Regions from separate parts of the Blautia aquisgranensis genome, predicted to be linked through region 1. Evidence: riboswitches for the same ligand, from Rfam matches in the RefSeq annotation. Region 1 holds a riboswitch; the other holds the start of a gene.
The links. A riboswitch is a leader RNA that binds a small molecule or an ion and turns the genes downstream of it on or off. The one in region 1 is predicted to bind cyclic di-GMP.
Positions count from the first base shown of each region.

Region 1 (3,196 bases):
TATCCATTTCCAGCGTAGGCAAAGATCTTAATCTGATCGCAGATTCACTCCGTCAGAGTGGCAGCTATCATGGTGCACTTGATCTGAATTACCGTGATTTTGCCCGACACTATGAATATCTCAGTCAGCTTATGATCCGCAGTCAATGCCACTGCTATCTTGTAATGGTTACTATGACAACTGCCTCAGGTACATTGCCTGATATTGAAGCGATCGAACAGGCTCTGGAATATATGGAACAGTCAATCCGCCAGAAAATCCGGCGGGTAGATATCTGTACGCGTTACAGTTCCATGCAGTATCTCATTATATTATTTGAGCCTATTGAAACAAAAATTCCAAATATTATGGAACGTATTTTCCTTCAATATTATCGCCTGTGCACAGATCATGATTTTCGTCCAACTTATGAATACATATCCATGAGCGAAAAGGCTCCAAAGCAGTAATCTTGAGGATACTTTTTCAGATACAGAAAAAGCCGGAAGGCGAATGTTTCACGTGAAACAATTTCACCTTCCGGCTCTTTTATTCTGCTCTTACCGTTTTCTTCTTTCTTTTCCGGAGCAAGTATAATATTTCTCTTTTGCCTGATACATTCTGATATCTGCTTCTCTGGAGATTTCCTCAAGCGATCTCCATTCTTTTTCCTTCGAATATACATATCCGCTTGATATCGTAATAGAATTCACCAGTTCTCCCTTCCAGTCACTTACCGTTTTTTCAAACGTTTCCCGAATTTCCTTCAGCTTATCCTCATTTACAAAAATAATGCTTACAAATTCATCTCCGCCGGTCCGGTAAACCTTTCCATATTTTCCGAAACACTGCCGCATACATTCTGCCGCTCCCTGAATCAGTTCGTCCCCGGCTGCATGTCCCTGCGTATCATTCACACATTTCATCCCATTTACATCCATCGCTGCGTAAACAAACTCGGATCTTATGGACATTTTTTTAATATCCTTTTCATAAACTCTTCGATTCAGGCACTGAGTAAGCTCATCTATATTAGATTTTACCACTTTCACAAACATGTAAATAATCCAGACTGCCGCCAGAAGAAGATATACACCAACGATCACCAGCGCGATCATATTCATCTCACGATTCATTTCTGTTGAACAGACAACACCCACTGCATAGTCTCCTACTATCCGGAAGGTGCATCGGTACTTCACGCCATCGGTCCAGTTTACCTCTGTAAACAACGTATCTTCGTCATCACCCTGTTTAATGATTCCAAGATCATCCAGTTTTTTCCCTATTTCCGAAGAATCTGTCGCTCCGTATATCTCACCAGTTTTCTTTTCTGCCACATATATGCGGATTCCCTCATATGCCGGCATATTATCAATGAGCGCCGGTATCTCATTCTGCTTCAGTTCTTTCATCAGACGCACCGGTTTAATACCAACCTGAACCATATATGAGCCTGTTTCATCCCAGGTCATTGCATACATCATCTCTTTACCCTCCGATGTATTCGGCGTAATGTCCTGGCACATGGTAAGCTTCTTGTCTGTCAGCATTGGTTTAAAATAAGATATCTGTTCTCCAGAGTCAAAGCTGAATCCATAATATCTTGGTATTGTTCCGCCATATATAGTTCCCGTCGAATCAAAAAGATGAATTTCATCTACATCCATCAGCTTTGCGATTTTTTTCAGCTCAGAGGCTCTTTCACCCGCCTCCGGCTTTGCATTGAGAATATAGGCAACCGCCTTCGCACGGATAATATAATCGCTTTTCAGATCTTCGACCATATCTTTCTCCGATTCCTCATTCTTCTCGATCACGTTGACAACACGATCCAGCAAAACCTCTGATGTTTTCGAAATATTACGGTTATTGATCATATTAAGGATCTCCGTTTGAATCAACAATGCCACAAGAATAATCCCAACTGCAAGAAGAATAACTTTAACGACCCTGTTCAGTTTTCTTTTTTTATTATATTTTCCTTTCTTTCGCATCTCTGCTCCCTGCCAGCCTGTGTTCTTCCATATTATAGCATCACATATAACAAAGGAATTCCTGTTATGGATTTCCATGCTTAATGTAATACTTTCCTGAAGTGCTATATTCAGTTAAGCTACTGTAAGCAAAAAATACATGCACTATGGTAGTATCTCTTTTTTACTATAGTGCATGCTCGTATTATAAACTCAGTCAGTGAAATCTTCTCTCTCTAAATATCCACTTAACATTCTGCAACTGGCTGCCATTTTACAGGCCCTATAGCTTTGCGTCGCAATCTTTCGACTGCTTTGCCTTTTATTCTCTATTTTTCAAAGACTATTATAGCTCATTGTAACCTGTCTTTTCAATAAAAGTTTACATTGTTCACAAAAGAGACCCAGAAAAAGACAATTCCCTTAACTGTTCCCGGTCTGCCTCCGGCACCAGTTAACCCTCTCAGTCACAGTGATATTAATTTCCTGCTTCAATAGACGTTCGCATTATTCACAAAAAATCTCGCTATAATCATTTACTGTTCAGCAATATTCCCCCACACCTCTCCCACAACTCCTTGTGAATATAGGCAATTAAGGTTATAATCAAACAAAGGCGTCATCAATTATGTTAAAAAAGCCAAAAGCAACAAAACACATGTTTCACTATAAATTTCTGATCGTATCCTGCAGTGTCTGCCTGCTGCCCCCTCTCTTAAGCGGCTGCGGCACATCTTCCGCCGATATCTCCCAGGAAACCAGCAAACTTCCGGTTATCACGATCGGCTGTGATACCTACTCTCCGTTCTCCTATCTGGATGTAGACGGAAATATCACAGGCATCGACGTCGAACTCGCTGATGAAGCATTCGGAAGAATGGGATATCAGCCCGAATTTCAGATCATCAACTGGGAAGAAAAGAAAGACCTGGTAGATACCGGTGCGATTGATTGTATCTGGAGTTCTTTCACCATGGATGGCTGTGAAACCGAGTATAACTGGGCAGGTCCATATATGCAGAGCCACCAGGTAGTCGCAGTCAATCCTGACAGCGATATCCATACCTTATCCGATCTCAAAGACAAAATCAGTGCAGTCCACCACAAAACCGGAAGATATCATTCGTTCTCATAACGGTACCCTGCCTGAATTAAAAAAAGTGAGCTCTGTTCAGAAAAGAGAGCTTATCTTTATCCTGACCAGCAAAGACTATGTGGATGCCCTGGCAGCCCATGATACC
Region 1 is NZ_JBBMEJ010000002.1:3,708-6,903, reverse strand. Features, by position in the region: gene WMO28_RS02020 (HD domain-containing phosphohydrolase) at 1-449, shown strand, start outside; gene WMO28_RS02015 (diguanylate cyclase domain-containing protein) at 540-1,976, opposite strand; cyclic di-GMP riboswitch class I at 2,210-2,285, opposite strand; gene WMO28_RS17150 (transporter substrate-binding domain-containing protein) at 2,584-3,090, shown strand; gene WMO28_RS17145 (transporter substrate-binding domain-containing protein) at 3,047-3,196, shown strand, end outside.

Region 2 (3,196 bases), 300 kb from region 1:
TGCACTCTCCACCTTTGTCTCTGTGATATCCCGCAGAAAGATCATGGCATATTCTGAATCCTCTATCTCGCCGCGTATGATCACATTACGGACCCATCGTTCTTCTCCATTCAGAGTGATACGGCACTCCAAAGCCAATTCGGTTTCCAGACCCTTCAGCCTTTCTGCAATATAACCACGGTCGTAAAAAGAGGATACCGCCTTCTTATCTTTCTCCACAACATAGGAATCCACAAAATGCCGGATCAGTTCATCCCATGTATGACTCTGTTCAAAGACTGTCATCAGGGATGTTTCAACCTTAAAGGTATCAAAAGTATTCGCTTCCAGATTCACATAATACTCGCACAGATCTGCTTTCGTAAAAGCCCGGTGGAAAGCAGCAGATTTTTGTGCCTGCATGATTTCTTTTTTCTCCCCATCAATGTTAATAAAAATCCCGGCAATCCTGCTGGCAGAACCATCCAGACGGCGTATTACTTCTGCCGATGCCCGAAACCACTGGTATTGATTATCCTTCATTCTCATACGATACTCTACCTGGTATTTTATCTGGTTCGTCTTATCCTTAATTGCCGCCTGAAGCTGCACCATTACTCTTTCTTTATCCTGTGGATGCAGAAGATCTGACCAGGATTCCAGTTTATTCGGAAAGTCCAAAGTGTCATGATAGCCAAGCATTTTTCGGAATTCATGACTCCAGTTTGCATTCACAATCTCACTGTTTTCGTCACAGTCAAAATACCAGAAGCCGGAACAGATAGCCTCATTGAGCAGTGCCAGATTTACATGATCCCAGTTGACCTGTACGGACATAACCCAGATCTGTCTGCCCGCCTCATCTGTCGCATCTTCTTTATAAAGCCGTACATTATTCACTGTACCGTCTGCTGTAAGGATCTGTGATTCCCCTGCTCCGTGAAGCTGCAAAAAACGATCTCGATCCAGTATATCTTCCTCGCCATAAAAGAAATTTTTCAATGAGCCGTTTGTCTGCTTCATAAAAGAGTCGAATGTATATCCTGTACTATGTAACAGCAGATTGCTCACAGATAAAACAGACAGGTTTTGGTCATAATATCCTGTCATTATGCCTACCCCGCCATTATTTTCCAGTGTTTTCTGTACTGCCTGTGACATGGCCTGTGTCTGTCCCGGTACAGTCTCACTTAAAGAATATATTTTGTCTTCATAATTTCCCATTTTATAAAAATCCTCACTCTGTTTCATGCTTCGTTATCCTGCTTTTATCTATATACAGAGAACCCGTCCCTGCCAGTTTTCTTATCCATTTTTGCATACAAAAAAGGACACCTTCTAAAACCTGCCAGCGTCCCTACTATATTTCTTTAACATCACACTGATTTTAGCCCCTTCTGGCTTTGCGTCCCTGCCTTTCAGCAGGTTTGCCTTGAAATAATTTCCATTTTTATCAAAAATAAAATACCATGAAGTTTTTCATACGTCAATAATGTTGGATAGAAAATCCGTGTATTTTGCGTATGTCAGGTTGCATTGTCAGGGATTAGGATGAATTTTGGCTATTTTGCACATTGATATTATTATCTGTTATACATATAGTAATATTAACAGGACTCCCCGCACCTCTCAACGATGTGCCCCAGGGGAGATATTTTTTTATATGAAGATATTATTGAAGAAATAATATAAAGTGGAGTTCTGGTTTAGGGAATTCCATTTTTATTGCTTGTATTTGCTTTGTTATTAGCGTACTTTGCTCCCATATGATATCCTGTTTTTTTCACATATTGCATTTCTCCCTTCTGAAGTTCTCTTTTCAGTTACATGACTATACCAGAAGTCGGGGAAATAGCAATTCAGCAGATGTACCGAAAATGCGTGGAGGAGATTGGGGATAGTAGATAATAGGGAAAATTAGGATAAAAGAAAAGTCATGGCTCTGCCATGACCTTTCAATTTATATTTGCTGTCTTATTCAGCAGAAATACCTGCCAGTTTTACATTTACGTTATAAGTTGCCGGGTCTTCTGCTGCTGCATTATTGACACAATCAGCATCGGTACCTTCCATCCAGATATAAACACGCATTTTTACGCCATCATACCCTACGGAAGAAGCAATTTTTTGTGTGCCAGATGAAACTTCATAGTTCTTTCCAACCTTCGTGGCTATCCAGTTTTGACTATTCTGATCGGTATAAGTAGTAGCATAAATATATGGATAAGTCACTGCTACTGGTTTTAATTTTCCGTCTGTCTTCGTGCAATCCAGCACATCCCCTTCTTTTCCTCTTGCAGTATTGTAATCTGCCTCCGGATTTTTTTTATTGCTTATGGCAAAAATATATTCACCCTGAGCCGGCTAGTCTCTTCCTGTTCTGTGTACCACAAAACCTGCACGGATTGCTGATGATATGGGATTCTTCTCGTCGCTGTCCTCAAAACCGATATCCGCTATGTATATATCTGTAGAATTTCCATTTGTTCTCAGAAACAGACTGGTCTTATAGTAATCACTATAGTCTCCTTTCCCAAAAAGGCTGGCCACCAGATTGCTCTGATTCTCTGTTCCGTTGGTAAAACCCAGGACTTTCTGGAATCCTCCGCTGATCCGGTTGGTTGATACAGGATTCAGTCTCCCCGAAAAGCTGTCCAGCACAGCGGCTGATCCATATGTTCCACTGTATGAATTACTGATCTGCAGATTGACACCTGCGCCCGCTGCCATACGGACTTTTGTTGTATGACGGCTTGTATTATATACATACCATGCATATGTTGCTGAAATCACTGCAAGCAATGCAATAAGGAGTGCCACTGTGCCTGTAGTAAGTCTGCCTTTCAGTTTTTTCCTGCTGGATATATCTGATTTATTTACTTCATCAGAAATAATAGGCACCTCCATTTCTCTATATTCGTCAAGGTGTACTTTTTTATTACACTTTTATAGAATATAATATCATATTCATGTATTTTCAGCAATTCATCATTAACACTGTTTTTTTCTTTTATATCACTGAAACAAAAAGCAGACCGGAGCCTGAAATGCCTGCCGGTCTGCAAAATATATCATATTTTATTTACGATTATAATTGATGAGACAGCCTTTCAGAATGATTTCTCTCTCATCATCTGTCAGTTCTCCAAGTGTAACGTCGAATTCTTTCAGTGTATCGCCGTCAACTGTATAACCTTTGATCACATCTGCTTTCTCT
Region 2 is NZ_JBBMEJ010000002.1:302,402-305,597, reverse strand. Features, by position in the region: gene WMO28_RS03295 (response regulator) at 1-1,203, opposite strand, end outside; cyclic di-GMP riboswitch class I at 1,316-1,421, opposite strand; gene WMO28_RS03290 (hypothetical protein) at 1,954-2,256, opposite strand; gene WMO28_RS03285 (hypothetical protein) at 2,344-2,880, opposite strand; gene WMO28_RS03280 (hydratase) at 3,058-3,196, opposite strand, start outside.
Region 2: linked by a shared signal. The riboswitch ahead of WMO28_RS03295 (response regulator) and the one ahead of WMO28_RS02015 (diguanylate cyclase domain-containing protein) in region 1 are both predicted to bind cyclic di-GMP.